DNA from 3 places in the Bacillus cereus group sp. BfR-BA-01360 genome. Region 1 is predicted to be linked to each of the others. Evidence: riboswitches for the same ligand, from Rfam matches in the RefSeq annotation. Region 1 holds a riboswitch; each other region holds the start of a gene.

Region 1 (6,199 bases):
TATGATTGTATATAAGAAGAAGAATGCTGTCTATTGTTGTAATCATAATGTAAAGAAAATTTTATAAAATTGCTGAATATTGTCGAAGTTAGTTATTTATATGTCTTGTAATCCTTTTCTTTCCTACTTCAATAAAAAAATGAAAAATGGTAAATATTCATTTTTCTGTTATATGCATAAAAAGAAGGTGCAACAGAAAAACGCTAATAAATCAAAGGAGGGAGTATTCTTATGTTAGGTTTTCTTACATGGGTTTTATTTTTGTCAAGAAAAATATTTGTATTCAGGAAAACTTATTTTGTTGTCAGATTTCATTTTATGATTTATCATTTTAAAGGGAGACAAATGTAGTGAATTGTCGAATTATATGTAATACTCTTAATTTCTTTATTTCATAGAAAAATAGAGTTATAGCATCTAAGAAGGGGGTTGGCAGCAAGTATGAAGAGGATTGGACTTGCATGGCAAATATTAATAGGGCTTGCACTCGGTATTGCAGTTGGGGCGATTTTTTATGGCAATCCAGAGGTAGCAAAGTTTTTACAACCAATTGGTGATATTTTTATTCGATTAATTAAGATGATTGTTGTACCAATCGTTGTAGCGAGCATCGTTGTTGGGGTTGCAGGTGTTGGAGATGTGAAAAAGCTAGGTCGATTAGGCGGAAAAACAATTATTTATTTTGAGATTATTACAACAATTGCGATTGTTGTCGGCTTGCTGGTAGCGAATATTTTCCAACCAGGAAAAGGTATTAATATGAATGAATTAACAAAAACAGATATTTCAAAATATACAGCTACAACTGAGCAAGTACAGAGTCATTCATTTGCGGATACATTTGTAAACATTGTTCCGACAAATATTATAGAATCACTGGCAAAAGGTGATATGCTTGCTATTATTTTCTTCTCTGTATTATTTGGTTTAGGGATTGCAGCGATTGGTGAAAGAGGAAAACCGGTTCTGCAATTTTTCCAAGGGGTAGCAGATGCAATGTTTTATGTTACAAACCAAGTAATGAAGTTTGCACCATTTGGGGTATTTGCTTTAATTGGTGTGACCGTTTCTAAATTTGGTCTAGCATCATTAATCCCACTAGGGAAGTTAGTGATTGTTGTGTATGGATCGATGATTTTCTTTGTTGTTGTCGTACTAGGACTTACAGCGAAAATCTTTGGAATTAACATATTTCAGTTCTTTAAAATTTTAAAAGATGAGCTTATTTTAGCGTATTCTACAGCGAGCTCAGAAACAGTTTTGCCAAAAATTATGGAGAAGATGGAGAAATTCGGCTGTCCAAAGGCGATTTCATCTTTCGTTATTCCAACTGGTTATTCATTTAATCTAGATGGATCAACGCTATACCAAGCGATTGCTGCAATTTTCTTAGCACAAATGTATGGTATTGATTTATCGATTACACAGCAAATTACATTGTTACTTGTATTAATGTTAACATCAAAAGGGATTGCAGGGGTACCAGGTGTATCATTCGTTGTACTATTAGCAACGTTAGGTACAGTTGGAATTCCGGCAGAAGGTTTAGCGTTTATCGCAGGTATTGACCGTATTTTAGATATGGCACGTACAGCAGTTAACGTTGTTGGAAACTCTTTAGCAGCTGTTGTTATGTCTAAATGGGAAGGACAATATGATGATATAAAAGGACAAGCTTATTTGAAAGAGATATCTGGAAAACAAGTAGCGTAATAACGATTGAAAAAGCTCTCGCATCAATATGTGGGAGCTTTTCTATATTGGAAAGGAGTGGGATGTATAATGAAGAGAAAATATGGAAATGGTGCTTCGTGGAAAAGATTGTTACAGAAAACGTATGAAGTGCGGGAATGTGAGCAAGGTATGTTAGGAATTTTGCATGTGATAAAAGTAAAGGAACCTAGTTATAAGCAGTATGATCATAGTGAAATTTGTATTGTAAATGATGGCTATACATGGGTGCAGTATTTTATAAAAGGTAAAAAATTTGTTATTACAGCTATGTTAGATGAACAAAAAAATATAGTACAGTATTATATTGATATTGCTAAAGAGTTCGAAATAGATGAGAATGGCTTGCCATATTTTGATGATCTATATTTGGATGTCGTATTATTTCCAGATGGGAAAATATATTTATTAGATGAAGGTGAGTTGGAAGCGGCTTATGCAGAAGAAACCATTTCCAGAGACGAATATAATGAAGCGTGGGATATAGCAAGGTGGGTTATGGAGAGAATCGAAAAAGAAGAATTTCCATGGATTTCTATTTTAAAACGTGAAATAGAAACATTGAAATGATCATTTTTTATGTATAATGATTGGTATATTCGTCGCATTATATGAATAAGAAGAAAAATACCGATTATTTCTATAAAAATAATAATTGACTTTTGATTTATAAGCGAGTAAAGTTAGGAAAGACATTATTACAAATAAAAATATGAAACCTTCTTATAAAGAGAGGCGGAGGGACTGGCCCTATGATGCCTCGGCAGCGGACTCGATTTTGGAGTGCTGTGCCAAATCCAGCAAGCATGTGCTTGAAAGATGAGAAGAGTGTTTCTTATAGATGTATAAGACCTCTTCTTCTTGGAAGAGGTCTTTTGTTATTCAGTAGAAAAGGTTTAAAACTAGGGAGAGATGATATGGTGAAGGAAACGAGAGGAAATATTTTTGCTTTATTGCCACTTGGAATATTTTTAGTACTATTTATTGGTTCTGGAATCATTACAGGTGATTTTTATAAATTGCCGATTTTAGTAGCGATACTAATTGCGGTAGGAGTTGCTTTAGCGATGAATCGGAAAGAGAGTTTTACAGCGAAAGTAGAACGCTTCGCTAAAGGAGCTGGGAATCCAGACATTATGATTATGGTATTAATATTTGTACTTGCTGGTGCTTTTTCAGAAACAGCAAAGGGAATGGGAGGAGTGGACTCTACAGTTAATTTAGCTTTAGCTGTTTTGCCACAAGGATTTATTATAGCTGGCATTTTCGTGATCGGTGCATTTATTTCATTAGCAATGGGAACTTCAATGGGAACAATTGCAGCATTAGCGCCGATTGCTGTAGGGATCAGTCAACAAACAGATATTTCAATTGCGTTAGCGATGGCAACAGTTGTAGGTGGGGCTATGTTTGGAGATAATTTATCATTTATTTCTGATACAACAATCGCAGCTGTTCGTTCACAAGGGACAGAAATGAAAGATAAGTTTAAAACGAACTTTTTAATTGTTTTACCCGCTGCTATGATTACCGTTATATTATTAGTTGTTCTTACTTTAGGAAATCATACAGAAATAAAGACACATGCATTTGATTGGATGAAAATATTGCCGTATGCAGGGGTGCTTGTTACAGCGCTACTTGGATGGAATGTACTCGTTGTATTAACAGGTGGAACCATTTTATCTGGTATCATTGGTTTTTTAGATGGGAGTTATACGTTAGCTAGCTTCTTTAAAAGTGCTGCAACAGGGATGAATGGAATGATGGAACTCGTACTATTGGCAATTTTAATTGGTGGAATGGTTGAAATCATTCAATATAATGGTGGTATTCAATATTTAATGAATACATTAACGCGTAATATCCGTTCGAAAAAAGGTGCGGAATTTGGAATTGCTGGATTAGTAAGCATGACGAATATATGCACAGCGAATAACACAATTTCGATTATATTCACTGGTCCTCTTGCAAAAAATATTGCAGATCAATATGAAATTGATCCACGAAAATCGGCGAGTGTACTAGATGTGTTCTCGTGTTGTGTTCAAGGGCTAGTTCCATACGGAGCGCAGATGTTAACAGCAGCAGGATTTGCGGCTTTATCACCAGTTGAACTATTGCCGTATGCATTTTATCCAATTTTAGTTGGACTATGTGGTGTAGTCTCAATCTTAATTGATTTTCCGAGATTTTCAAAAGTCGAGGAAAAAGGACAATTTCATAAAACAGCCTAATTTTTTATTAGAATAAGGCAAAAAAGACGCTCATAAAAGTGATTTTGAGCGTCTTTTTATCGTTTATACGTCCTTTTTAGTGGTTGTATTTCTCTTTTTTATGATTTGTAAAGTCGTCCTTTACATCTTCTCTCATTTTTTTTATCTGTATTAACCTCTGTCTCAAAATTTCACGAAAGCAACGACATTAGGTGAAAATATGCTTATAAAAGTTCGATTCGTGAAGGGGAAGTTGGCAAAAGACTGATTGTGTCTCAGTCTTAAGTCTGAGATGAAAACGGTTCTTAAGCTCGTTATGGAAAATCAAAAAAATAGTTAAGATAAGAGTATCAAATCGAAGGGAGGCGAGCACAAGATGAAACAATTTCTAGCGTTCATTGCAGCCGGTATTTTGGCTTTAATTGCTCTTGGTAGCCTTGGTGGTATGATAGGATTTGCCATTGGAGCGGGAATTGTGTACTGGAGCTATAAATCATTTGTGCGAGCACAATCATTTTTTGGAAAGTTAGCTTGGGGGATTGTTGGTTTAATCGGTCTATCAATTGCTCTTTCACATTCTCCTGCATTAATTGGTATTGTAGCCTTGGTAGTTTTATATTACGGATACCGTGAGTGGAAAAAGGAAAAAGATGTAGTAATGGATTCTACTTCAGGGAGTTCTACAAGATATAGCAACTTTGAAGATGAGTGGAATAAGTTAATGAAAAACTAGTATAAACGAATTTAACTGATAAAATAGAAGAGAGGAAGATTAGGATGAAACAATCTTTATTTGGCCGTGTACGCGATGCGATTTTAGCAGATCTTCATAATGTATTAGATGAAAAAGAAAGAAAAAACCCAATTGCTATGTTAAACCAATATTTACGTGATAGTGAACGTGAAATAACAAAAATTGAAAAGTTAATTGAGCGTCATAAAACGTTAAAAACGAACTTTGCTCGTGAGCTTGAAGAGGCACGTTATTTCGTAAATAAGAGATCTAAGCAAGCCATTATTGCACAAGAAGCAGGAGAACTGCAACTACATGAGCGTGCTTTAGAAGAAGTCGCATATTATGAAGGACAAGTGGCTCGTTTAGAAGAAATGTATGCAGGTGTTATCGAACAAATTGACGAATTAGAACGTCGCCTTTCTGAAATGAAAAATAAATTAAAAGAAATGAATGCAAAGCGTATGCAACTGATGGCGCGTGAGAATATGGCGCATGCGAATCGTCGTATGAATACAGCGCTTCATAAAATGGATGAAAGCAATCCGTTTTTACGATTTGAAGAAATAGAAGATCATATTCGTGATTTAGAACTTCGCATAAATGAAGGGTATGAACGTGATACTTTTGATATGAAAATTGCTAAACTGGAGCGCGAAATGAAAGATAAAAATGAAGTATCTTTAAACAAAGAAGGGATAAAATAATTGTAGTATATTATAAAACGAGCATATGATATAGTGATAGAAGAAAAGGTGTTGGTAAGCAATACCTTTTTCTTCTATTTATCTCGCAGTAACGGGTAGCCTGATTGGTGAGGGCTCATAATCAGTGGGGGATGAAGCCCCCCACTGATTCAAGTTTCACTTTATATGTAATGAGAAGGGGGGAGCTGAAATGAAGCAACAATTTTCAAAAACACAATTTGTGGGGATGCTCCTCATTATATTTGGATTTGGTCTTTTTATCGATATGATTTCTGGACGCTTTGAACCAGGAGGTCTCATTTTTGCCTTTATTATGATTATGTTTGGAAGACATTATCGAAAGAAGAATCGTTATGTGAGAGGTAATGTGTTTTTATTTATTGGAGGACTTGTATTTTTATTTTTTCTATTTTCATCAGCGGCTTTCGTACTTGTTGTATTCGCTTGTTTCGCATTGATCGGTTATCGACTGATTCAAGGGCAGCAGAAACAGCAAGTTATTCAAGTTCAGATTAAGGAGAAAGGATATATTGATGAGGATAAACCAATCTATCGTTCTGAACCATATTTGAAAAATATGATGATAGGAAACGTACGAATGATGGATCATATTTATGAACTAGAAGATATTAATGTTCAATATGGAGTCTGTGATGTTGAAATGGACTTAACAACGGCTATGATTCCAGAAGGAGAAACCGTCATTGTTATTCGTGGGGTAATCGGAAATATTAGATTGTACGTTCCATATGACATTGAATTATCTTTAAATCATTCGGTTATTGTTGGGAGAGTATTACTGCCAGGGCATG
Region 2 (6,199 bases), on a different contig from region 1:
TTATTACTTCAATATGTTGGGGGCTTTATCCAGTATTAGCGGGACCACTTATAAAAAAATATACAGCACTACGTGTCACTGCTTGGTCAGCGGTTGTTGGGGCGATTCCACTTTGTCTACTGAGTGGATGGCATGTCTTTTTATTACCATTTCAAATTGAAAAAGGAATGACATGGTTTGCGCTCTTATATTCTATTTTCTTTGTAACAGTATTTGGTTTGGTAATGTGGTATATAGGGGTTCAAAAAATCGGAGCATCCCATACGATGGTGTATATGTATATTACTCCACTTGTAGCAGTGTTATTTGCAGCGTTATGGGCAAAAGAGCATATTTCTATGCAGCAAATCATTGGTGGATGTATTATTTTTTTCGGATTATGGTTTGTGAAATTTGAAGAGCGAGCATCACAGGCAATCATATCAGAACATATATCAAAATAGGAAAACAGATCAATCGTGATCTGTTTTCCTATTTTTTTATTTTGGGAAGAAATATGAGAAAAAGAATAGCAGTAATAAGAGGGATTAAATTAAGAAACGGTATACGAAATAATGTGATGAGAATGATGCCGGGAAGAAGGACACCGAGAACAGCATAGAAGATACTGTGCTTTTTTGTGTACCAATATAAAGAAAGGCCAATAAGTGCTGGAACAATGAAATGAATAAGAGCCAATAAAAAATAAATCATCAGACGCCCCCTTTATTTATGTGCTTACTACATCATATCCATATGTTTATAGATTGATATCAATTTTTTGGGAAATGGACAGAAAAATGTTTGCAAAAACGTCAAAAAATCTTTAGGATAGGCAGTAAAAATCTTGTATAATGTTATTTTGTAAAAGTATTTTAATAACATAAACGCAGTGTTTATATGATTTTTGTAAATATAACAAATAAAATGTGATGGTATGTAGATAGAAATGAATAACAGTAAAGGAGCATAGTATGATTCGTATGTCATTAAGGGCGTTTAAAATTCAAATGTATTATTTGCTAGGTATTATGCTACTAGGATGGGCAATGACTCCATTTTCTGCACATTTTTTAGGTGTGGGAATCGGTCTACTAGTTAGTATGTATTGTGTTTGGATTTTAGGCAGACGCATTGAAAAGCTTGGGGATAGCATTGTAAAAAAAACAAAGGCACCGTCCCTTGGAATGTTTAATCGATTTGCAGCAGCGATACTGGGTGCAATTATTATGTATGAAATCGAACATCATATGGTAATGTGGGCGTTTGCTGTTGGGATTATGGGTGGTTACATCTTAATTGTCATTAATTTAGGGTATTACAGCATGAAAGATGAGCAGAAATAGATTATAAGTATAAAACGTTCCTTCTTCAAAAGAAGTGAGACACTCTGTTTGGTTTTTGAAGGTAGGATTTTATATAAAGAAAGAAGCTTACGTTTTTTATCGTAAGCTTCTTTTTTATTGTAAGTATGTGTATAACCGATAAAGTCGCATTGGGTTTTGTCGGTGAGTACGCGTAGCTTTATTTTGATTTACAACATACTTATTCATATGGGTAAGAGTCATTCTTAAGCAGTTGGACCGCCAAGGTTGATAATATCTTTTGAGACATTATCGAATTTCTTGAAGTTTTCTTTAAATTGATTAGCAAGTTCAATTGCTTTTTGCTTATAAGCAGCTTGATCAGCCCATGTTTGTTCAGGCATTAATACTTCATCAGGTACACCTGGCACATGAAGTGGAACATCTAGACCGAAGATATCATGTTTTACGGTTTCTACTTTATCCAGTTCACCGTTTAATGCAGCTTGAACCATTGCTCGAGTATAAGCTAAATTCATGCGCTTCCCAACGCCGTATTCGCCGCCAGTCCAACCAGTATTTACTAAGAATACTTTTGCATCGTGCTTTTCAATTTTTTCACCAAGCATTTCTGCATATCTTGATGCATCAAGCGGTAAGAATGGTGAACCGAAGCAAGTAGAGAATGTAGCTTGTGGAGATGTAACACCACGTTCAGTCCCTGCTAGTTTACTAGTGTAACCGCTTAAGAAATGATACATAGCTTGTTCTTTTGATAACTTACTGATTGGTGGTAATACACCAGATGCATCAGCAGTTAAGAAAATAATGGTATTTGGGTGTCCTGCAACACTTGGTAGAACGATATTGTCAATCGCATCTATTGGATATGCAGCACGTGTATTTTCTGTTAACGCTGTATCGCTATAGTCTGCAATGCGTGTTTTATCATCAACTATAACATTTTCTAATACGGATCCGAATTTAATAGCATCAAAGATTTGTGGTTCTTTTTCATGAGAAAGATTAATGCATTTTGCGTAGCAACCGCCTTCAATATTGAATACGCCATTATCAGACCATCCATGTTCATCATCACCGATTAATTTTCGATGTGGGTCAGCTGATAAAGTTGTTTTACCTGTTCCAGATAAGCCGAAGAATAATGCTACGTCGCCTTCTTCCCCTACGTTAGCAGAGCAGTGCATAGAAAGAATATCTTGTTCAGGAAGTAAGAAGTTCATAATAGAGAAAATAGATTTCTTCATTTCTCCAGCGTATTCAGTACCACCAATTAGCACAATGCGTTTTTCGAATGAAACAATAATGAATGCTTCAGAGTTTGTGCCATCAACTGCTGGATCTGCTTTAAAGTTTGGTGCAGAAACAATTGTGAATGGTGCATTATGATTTGCTAATTCCTCTTCAGTTGGACGAATAAATAATTGATGAACGAATAAATTATGCCATGCATATTCGTTTACAACTTGAATTGGCAGACGGTAGTTACGATCAGCGCCAGCAAATCCTTTAAATACAAATAGTTCTTCTTTTTCCTTTAAGTACTCTAATACTTTTGTATATAATTTATTAAAACGCTCTTCAGAAATCGGTTGATTTACAGGTCCCCAAGCGATTTTATTTGCAACCGATGGTTCTTTCACGATAAATTTATCTTTAGGAGAACGTCCTGTATATTTTCCTGTTGAAGCAGAAACAGCACCGGTAGAAGTTAGTTTTCCTTCATTTCTCATCAGTACTTTTTCCACTAACTGCGGAACGCTTAGTTGAATCTGTGCATTGCTTCCGTTCAGTAATTCATGTAATCCAATTTGGACATTCACAGTACTCATAGTTTATATACCATCCTTTTCATTTTATGAAATATTTCTCGTAATCCCCATCAAAAGTATAACACAATTATATAAATAATGTATACTATTTATTTATTTTTGTTTGTGTGAATGTATAATTTTCTTATTTATATTTTAGCGTGAAAAACTTGTAGGAATAAATGAATATTAATTGACAAATGAATAGCATTTCTTTAGTATAGGTTGGGACGGATACTCTCTTATCCCGAGCTGGCGGAGGGACAGGCCCGATGAAGCCCAGCAACCTCACTTGTACTGGTAAAAACAAGTGAATAGGTGCTAAAACCTGTGCGAGGCGAATGGTCTCGAACGATAAGAGCGAAGGGCAAAAAGCAGTATGCAAGTAGCAAACCAAACCTTTCCTCTATATAATGGGAAAGGTTTTTCTTTATACTTGTGTGGGAGAATAAATGAATGTCGCAATTTGTGGCAAGTTAAGGATGAGTTCCGTACAATATATACAATTACTGTAGGGAGGTTTACCACATGACAAAACAACGTCATCTGTTCACATCTGAGTCTGTAACTGAAGGACATCCAGATAAAATTTGTGACCAAATTTCTGATTCAATTTTAGATGCGATCTTATCAAAAGACGCAAATGCACGTGTAGCTTGTGAAACAACAGTAACAACTGGTTTAGTATTGGTAGCGGGGGAAATTACAACTTCTACGTATGTAGATATTCCAAAAATCGTTCGTGAAACAATACAAGGCATTGGGTATACTCGTGCAAAATATGGATTCGATGCAGAAACTTGTGCAGTTTTAACATCTATCGATGAACAATCTGCTGACATCGCTATGGGTGTTGACCGAGCGTTAGAAGCACGTGAAGGTCAAATGACTGATGCTGAGATTGAAGCGATTGGTGCAGGAGACCAAGGTTTAATGTTTGGTTTCGCATGTAATGAAACGAAAGAATTAATGCCACTTCCAATCTCACTTGCTCACAAATTAGCTCGTCGTTTAACGGAAGTTCGTAAAGATGAAACATTAGAATATTTACGTCCAGACGGTAAAACGCAAGTTACAGTTGAGTATGATGAAAATGGTAAACCAGTACGTGTCGACACAATTGTAATTTCTACTCAACATCATCCGGAAATTACATGGGAACAAATCGATCGCGACTTAAAAGAGCATGTAATTAAAGCTGTTGTGCCAGCAGAATTAATGGACGAAGAAACAAAATTCTTTATTAACCCAACTGGTCGTTTCGTAATTGGTGGGCCACAAGGGGATGCTGGATTAACGGGACGTAAAATTATCGTTGATACTTATGGTGGATATGCTCGTCACGGCGGTGGTGCATTCTCTGGTAAGGATGCAACAAAAGTTGACCGTTCTGCAGCGTATGCAGCACGTTATGTTGCGAAAAATATTGTAGCAGCTGGTCTTGCTGAAAAAGCAGAAGTACAGCTTGCGTATGCAATTGGTGTAGCGAAGCCAGTATCAATTTCAGTTGATACATTTGGAACTGGGAAAGTATCTGAAGAGGTACTAGTAGAATTAGTTCGTAACAACTTCGATCTTCGCCCAGCTGGCATTATTAAAATGTTAGACCTACGTCGCCCAATTTACAAACAAACAGCAGCTTACGGCCACTTTGGACGTACTGATGTAGATCTTCCTTGGGAGCGTACAGACAAAGCAGCTGACTTAAAAGAGCAAGCTGGTCTATAATATAATAAAAAAGGTTTTGCGCTTTCGCGCAAAACCTTTTTTATTTATAGTTAGGCTGTAATAGTGCAAAAAGTTCAATATCATGCCATGCCCCATTTCGAAATATCGCTTCTTTACAAGTCCCTTCATGTTGAAAGCCAAGTTTCTTATAAAGATGTATTGCCTTATCGTTAAACGAAAATACTCGTAGAGAAACGCGATGTAAGTTTAATTCTCGAAAAGCGTAGTTTAATAATAGAGTTAATGCTTCTTTACCATATCCTTGTCCCCAGTAATCTTTCTGCCCAATATCGATGATACATTCTGCGTTCTGGTTATAGGAATCAATCTGAATGAGAGAGGTAATTCCTATTGGGAGGTTGTCATTTTTCAATTCGATGATATAACTTTTGGAATTAGCTGCGTGTATGATTTGTTTGCAAAATGCTTCGGTCTCTTCGAATGAATATGTATCAAGTATAGGGCTAGTTGTTTGCATAACTTCAGGATCGTTACGCCAAAGATGATAAGTCGGAATATCGTCTTCTGATAACTTTCGTAAGCGAATTCGGTTAGATTCAAACAATTTGGAAATACCTCCTATTTCATCTCATTATTTTGTTTCGTACATACCTCAGCGCAAGCATTACAATATATTTGTCCATTCAGTTCAATATATTTTTTATATTTGTCATCCCGCTACTAGGGGTAGGCATATGAATCCATGATTTTTCATAAGATTTGATTTCTTTTTTGCAAGACTTACAAAGTATTGGCTTACTGCGGAATATTTGCAATCATCTTCTCTTTTGACGCGCTTTTCCAGCGCAAAATGCACTGCATAGTAAAAAAAACGTGGCAAAACTAATTCCGCCAATCGTTGCATGAGGTACAGCATCTTTTAACGCAAATCCTGCACTTATGGAAGCAGCAAACAAAAGAAGAAATGTTGTTGTAAGTTTTTGATAGAGTCCCATGTATATCCTCCTCATTGTGAAAATACGGTTCGATTTATAGAATGTGAAAAATAGTAATTGTGATTGAGTGAGTCGTAGAGATGATATGTGGTGGAAGAAACAATAAGATTCCTCTTTATGGATTTATATACTAATATTGTAACATATTATTTTGTGTCGTCACTACATAATGATGAAAGTGTGATGTGCTTCATATAAGCAAGGGATTGAATCGGGTATGATAAAATAAAATAGAGTTTGTTAAAAGAGGAGAATGAGCATGAGTGTAGTAGAACATAAAAAACAAGCGCCAAAAGAAGTGCGTTGTAAAGTAATTACTGTGTCTGATACACGTACAGATACAACGGATAAAAGCGGTAAGGTATTACATGAGTTATTAAGCGAAGCAGGTCATTTCGTA
Region 3 (6,199 bases), on a different contig from region 1:
ATTCCACTAACATTAGCGTCCGGAGGGGAGACGTTAATAAAAACAACGGCTGGTAGCCTAAAAGAAGCAATTCCCATTACCGAAACATTATTTTCACCATATGCTCTTGTTCCTATCATTGTCTTTTTTATTACAATGCCACTTATCAATAGAGCAATGCATCCAGATGCGAATCATACTGTTACTGTTGATCCAAATGTATTTCATGAAGAAGCAGCCGCTCAAGAAACAGAAGTTCGTACTTTTGCTGAGAAAATGGAAAACAGTATTTGGATTACGATTTGTATCGGTCTTTTAGGAATCATTTATATGATCCATTACTTTAGTACAAAAGGCTTTAATCTCACGCTCGATATCGTGATTTTTATATTATTAATCGCCGGCCTTATTTTTCATCGTACACCTATTCAATATATTCGTGCCTTTTCCGAATCAACAAAAAGCGCTTCCGGCATTTTATTACAGTTCCCGTTTTATGCTGGCATTATGGGAATGATGATGGGTGCAAATAGCGAAGGACTTTCACTTGGCGGAGCTATTTCAAATTTCTTTATTCAAATCTCTAACGAAACAACCTTCCCATTATTCACATTTTTAAGTGCAGGAATTGTCAATATCTTCGTTCCATCCGGAGGGGGGCAGTGGGCCGTACAAGCTCCGATTATGATTCCAGCTGGTGCAGAGCTCGGTGTTCCCGCTGCGAAAACGGCGATGGCCATCGCTTGGGGAGACGCTTGGACAAATTTAATCCAGCCATTTTGGGCATTACCAGCTTTAGCAATTGCAGGATTAGGTGCTCGCGATATGATGGGATTTTGTGTGATTCATTTACTCTACGCAGGAGCCATCATCGGTTTATGCTTACTTTTCATTTAAATGATCATACCAAAAAGCTAGTTTTTATACTAGCTTTTCTTCTTTCATTTCTATTTTTCTTAATACACGAGCTAGATAAAAAGTTGAAATTGTTAAGATAAACCATATCCAAAATACATTATATGGTGAAGTGCAATAGACATTAATCACTCATATGATACTTCATTTTCTACACAAGCAATCACTCTTCTCCATTGCACAATAGATAGTTGTAACGGTTCATATTTCAACACATTGGTTAAAGCACTTTCTATATATGCCGGATTTTCACTTAAAAAATCCCAACAGAGTACTTTTGGGAGATAATACGCTCGAAATGTTTCACTTTCTTTTATAAGCTGATCAACCTCCCGCTCACAAATTCCTCTTGCTAAATAATCGGTCCTTAATTCCTGATATACGTTTTGAGAATGCTCGCGATACTGTTTCAGTTGGAGCAAACACATTATATATGTGCGAAATACATCATCTTGCCGCTCACAACATTCCATAATTCTTTCCACTTCACTCATCGTTACTCACTTCCCTTACATCCCCAAAGTAAAATTAAAAATTCTCTTTCTGTAATATATTTTCTACAATCTTTACATTTTTAGAGTTCTTTAATAGTCTTTGTATAACTTTTATCAATTCTTCTTTCTCTAATGTTTGTAGCTTTTCTCTCATCACCTCTTCTCCAATACTTTGAATTTCATATACAACTGCTGCCATATGCTTACAATAGTTTTCATAAGGACACTCACAACTACTGCTTATAAAGTCTTCAAGATGAATCACTACCTCATAATCTCCGTAGTTCCCTCTTACAAGTGCAAATACTTTATCATTATGTACTTCTACATCTTCTACATATCCCTCTTCATAATATTCACACCCTCTATTAATAATGTGCTTAGGAATCCATTTTTTCATCTCGTTTATTAAAAAAGCGTACATAGAACTGTCCTTCCTTCCTTAAATTCCCTTTTGACTTCATTTTATATCATGTGGTATTCTATTACATGTCAAGTAGCAAGCCTATAAGACAACACAACTGACACCTAATCGGCAAAGGTGTCTCTTTTCATGTTTAGCCGAATGAATGGCCTCTTTCAAGGCATATTCAACTTTTAATACTACACACTCAACACCATTCCCTTGTATCAGGCTGCTTTCGCAGTCTTTTACTCTACATATCGTCATAATTTTTGAATAATTAATAGCATAAAGTGAAATTTTAATCAGTGGGGGTTCCTTCATCCCCACTGATTATGAGCCCTCAAATAGCAGGATAAAAAAGAGAGGCTAGCTCCCTTTTCGCGCCTTATAATAAACACCTTTTTCACTATGATGGCATTCATCATTGGCTAAAGTAATTTTCCCATCTAGTTTTAACTCATCTAATAGTCTTGATAAATAAAATTGGTGTAACATTTTTTTTGTAAATTTCCCCTCATGATTCGATTCGATATAGTCTTGAATATCTGCCAATGATATCGCTTTATCCTGTTCCATCATATATTCATATACTGCATTACGCAGTTTTACGTACTTTTCAAGTTTCACCGTATATTTGCAGCCCCTTTCTTCTTATTCTCTTATGATTGAATGGTTTTTTATAATAAAAAAACCTCTTCGATAAGAAGAAGTTACGTTTCATCTCTTCATCTTATCTTTCAGAACAAATATGTTCTGCTGGAATTAGCACCTGCATCGCGGTTGCTGGGTTTCTTTGGGCCAGTCCCTCCACCTCTCTGGATAAGAAAATATTCACTTTATCTCCAATGATACCCACTTCTCTTATAAATGTCAAATCATAAACATGCTTATGTTTTTTATAAATATCCCATACTACAAGTATACGCAAAAAGCAGGACTTGATAATGGCGAAACATGCGCGCAGATATGTTCTAGATTCCTTTTATTCTTTGCAAAGATGTGATGATACTGTTTACCTTTTAGAACAAAAATAGAAATAAACCGTAATCGGTGCTGGATTTTACGTATAATCTTGTCCAACTCTCTTAGTTCTCACGAATTTTCAAAGTAGAAGTGTTACTGCTCATCCATATCAAAAATCGAACCCTTCTTTACATTGTATACGGTAACACTAGTAGCGCTACTATGAAAAAATAGACTGAATTGAAAATCTCTAAAATCCCTACTTTTAAAATAGAAATTTTCTTACCATATAATAAAATGGCTCGAATTAAACTCGGAAGGAATAGAAGAGAAAAAAGCGGACTCCAAATACATAATAGAATTGGTAACATAATATGATATCCCCAAGATAGATTGCGATATAACAAATTATGTTTTTCCCGTATCATTGTCTTCACATAAAACGTACTTCCTAAAAAATAAAGAAAGGATACAGCCGCTATCCATAATGCAATCGTGTCAACAGTTTTCATTGAAAAATAATAACCAATTAGACTACCGATACAAAAAATGATTATAGCACAAATATCATTCGTTAATGCACGTTCCTTTTTTTGATGAGCAAAATATATATTCACTATAAAAAGAGGAATAAGGATACCAATAAACATAACAATTTTCCATTCATATAATAATGATATTATCCCAAATATGCCCGCAATCATAAAATATAATAAAGCGGCATATAGAAACTCCTTTTTTCGTCTCTGCTTCATATACATAAGAAATGGATAGGTTGCCAAATATATAAATAACCAAGCAAGAAATAAGGGAATATGATATATAGTAGGATTACCAAGTAATATGCTAAGTAAAAATGGAATAAGCAGCATTCCCCATGCACCATGCTGCTTTGGAATTACAAGCTTCATATGTTTTTTCATCTCCTCTTTGAAAACTTTTCTCATTCACTATTATATAAAAATCCCATACAAAAATTAGAATATATTCAATCAATTTCTTGACACTTTTGTGGATAAAAAAAATACTTCTTACCTTCGTAAGAAGTATGAAAGAGGCAAACGAATATGTAAGTCGCGACCCTACTCTATATGAGTATGCTGTAATGGTTTCACATATTCACTAACTATTCGTATTCAAAATGCCATATTTCTTTTTAAATCTCATTAAAATCTTAATCCATGCAGAGCTAAATAACATAAGAAAGATCACATTTGAAATGGCATGACTTATATCAAAATAAAAACTTGTCGCATAATATGAAAGAAGCGATTTCCACGTCACATCTTGTATAAAACCAAGAAGTCCCCAGGCATTCATAATCCAGCCAAAGAAAAAGCCTGCTAAAAAGCCGAAAATCACTCTTCCAAGCAACTTTTTCATCATCCATGTGTTACGAAAACAGCCAGCTATAAACCCGATCATTCCCCACGAAAACATTTGCCATGGTGTCCAAGGACCTTGTCCTAAAAAAATATTAGATACAATCGCTGCTGTTGCACCAATCATAAATCCTGCTTCGCTTCCAAACACAACCGCCGATACAATGATAACAAATGAAGTTGGTTGCACACTCGGTATAATAGAAAATGGGACACGACTAACAGCCGCTATAGCCGCTAAAACAGCTACCATCACAATTTCACGTGAAACAAACGCGCGCTTTTCAAAACGTATATAAAATGGCAACATCGCCAAAAAGAGCAATAAAAAGCTAGACAATATATAATGTTTGCTCATGATAAGCGATGTAAAAAGAAGTGTACTGACAATGACTAGAAAAAAACAGACTATAAAAGTAAAGTATCGTTTGGACACGCTTCGTACACATCCTCCCACGTTAATGCATAAGGCAACCTTTTCCGAATAAAACGGTTAATCGCTGTTGTATAAAAGAAGTTACCGCTAAAAAATTCTTTTGGTGCATCATTTATCATTACCTTTCCATCAAATAACATCATACACTGATCCACATATTTTGCAGCAAATTCAATATCGTGTGTTGCCATGACGATCGTTGTTCCTTCTCTTTGTAAAGCTTGAAACAACCGGCCTAATTTTTCTTTTTTTGCTGGATCTAACCCTTTTGTCGGCTCATCTAATAATAATAAACTAGGCTTTGATAATAGCGCGATACATAATGCAAGGAGTTGTTGTTCTCCACCGCTACAATCATGTGGATAACGTTCACAAATAGAACGAAGCCAAAACCGATCTAGCATATTTTCTGTCACTACATTTGCTTCTGCTCCATACAATTCACGGGCTCGCTCAAATATTTCTTCCCTCACTGTATCACAGGAAAAATGATAGTATGGATGTTGCGATACATATCCAATTTGTTGAAACCTTTCCTTCGAATGAAGTTTATGAATCGCTTCTCCATTCCAGCGTACTTTTCCTCTTCTTACTTTTTGTAAGCCTGCTAAAACAGTTAACAATGTCGATTTTCCCGTACCATTTTTTCCGACAAGTGCGATCCATTTTCCTCTTTCAATACATAGCGTTAAATCTTGTAAAACAAACGGACTATGTTTTTCATATTGAAACGATATATGATCTGCTTCTAATATAATATCTTCTTGTTTCGCTTGCTTTTTACTCTGCTTTTCTATCACCATTCCAGAGCGAAGATGCGACTGAGCCTCACGCACTGTAAAAGGAATACTCCCTACATTCCATTCTAAAAATAATCTTGGAATTTGCGGAATAAAGGGATGCATCTTTTCATGTTGCCACATATTCGCTACAACAGCTGCTGGTTTCCCGTCATACTTAATACGCCCATTTTCCATACATATAAGTCTTGATGCAAGAGGAATGACTTCATCTAAACGATGTTCACTCATCACAATCGTAATCCCAAGTTCTTCGTTAATCCGCTTTAAAAGACTTAAGAAATCTTTTGCGGCAATGGGATCTAACTGTGCTGTCGGCTCATCCAACAATAATAATTTAGGTTGCAAAACTAGAACAGCTGCTAAATTTACAAGTTGCTTTTGCCCTCCAGATAAAGTATGAACAGATTGATGTAGCAAGTCTTGAAAGCCTAAAAAGCTAATGAGCTCTGCAATTCTTTTTTGAATCATATGAGATGGAAGTCCAATATTTTCTAAAGAAAAAGCCATTTCTTGTATAACTGTATCCATAACAAGTTGATTTTCAGGATTTTGGAATACCATGCCAACCTCTTGTGCCGATAATATATCTGGTATTTCCTGCAAATGAACTCCCTCATAAAAAATATCGCCTCTTCGTTTTCCAATCGGGAGTAATTCTTTTTTGAAATGTTTTAAAAGCGTTGTCTTTCCGCATCCTGATTCGCCTGCTAATACAATAAATTCACCATGTGTAACAGATAAAGAAACGTCTGCTAAAGCTTCTACGTCTTCATCAGCATATATAAACGATACATTCTTCATTTCTGCATGCGCCACCATAT

What was found. A riboswitch is a leader RNA that binds a small molecule or an ion and turns the genes downstream of it on or off. The one in region 1 is predicted to bind S-adenosylmethionine.
Positions count from the first base shown of each region.
Region 2: another riboswitch for S-adenosylmethionine. It lies ahead of metK (methionine adenosyltransferase); the one in region 1 lies ahead of MR056_RS04455 (Na+/H+ antiporter NhaC family protein).
Region 3: another riboswitch for S-adenosylmethionine. It lies ahead of MR056_RS15425 (hypothetical protein); the one in region 1 lies ahead of MR056_RS04455 (Na+/H+ antiporter NhaC family protein).

Region 1 covers NZ_JAKUFV010000003.1:160,034-166,232, forward strand. The annotation lists gene gltP (glutamate/aspartate:proton symporter GltP) at 442-1,713, shown strand; gene MR056_RS04450 (ribonuclease FAU-1 family protein) at 1,783-2,301, shown strand; SAM riboswitch class I at 2,452-2,557, shown strand; gene MR056_RS04455 (Na+/H+ antiporter NhaC family protein) at 2,652-3,968, shown strand; gene MR056_RS04460 (lmo0954 family membrane protein) at 4,324-4,680, shown strand; gene MR056_RS04465 (PspA/IM30 family protein) at 4,725-5,387, shown strand; gene liaF (cell wall-active antibiotics response protein LiaF) at 5,578-6,199, shown strand, end outside.
Region 2 covers NZ_JAKUFV010000009.1:75,863-82,061, forward strand. The annotation lists gene MR056_RS10795 (DMT family transporter) at 1-443, shown strand, start outside; gene MR056_RS10800 (hypothetical protein) at 472-693, opposite strand; gene MR056_RS10805 (ATP synthase subunit I) at 954-1,325, shown strand; gene pckA (phosphoenolpyruvate carboxykinase (ATP)) at 1,550-3,136, opposite strand; SAM riboswitch class I at 3,355-3,476, shown strand; gene metK (methionine adenosyltransferase) at 3,644-4,843, shown strand; gene MR056_RS10820 (GNAT family N-acetyltransferase) at 4,884-5,408, opposite strand; partial or broken gene MR056_RS10825 (hypothetical protein) at 5,423-5,613, opposite strand; gene MR056_RS10830 (hypothetical protein) at 5,620-5,799, opposite strand; gene MR056_RS10835 (MogA/MoaB family molybdenum cofactor biosynthesis protein) at 6,059-6,199, shown strand, end outside.
Region 3 covers NZ_JAKUFV010000017.1:48,301-54,499, reverse strand. The annotation lists gene MR056_RS15440 (short-chain fatty acid transporter) at 1-876, shown strand, start outside; gene MR056_RS15435 (group-specific protein) at 1,023-1,388, opposite strand; gene MR056_RS15430 (SWIM zinc finger family protein) at 1,423-1,812, opposite strand; gene MR056_RS15425 (hypothetical protein) at 2,161-2,421, opposite strand; SAM riboswitch class I at 2,522-2,620, opposite strand; gene MR056_RS15420 (YwiC-like family protein) at 2,946-3,668, opposite strand; gene MR056_RS15415 (ECF transporter S component) at 3,880-4,575, opposite strand; gene MR056_RS15410 (ABC transporter ATP-binding protein) at 4,548-6,199, opposite strand, start outside; gene MR056_RS15405 (energy-coupling factor transporter transmembrane component T) at 6,176-6,199, opposite strand, start outside.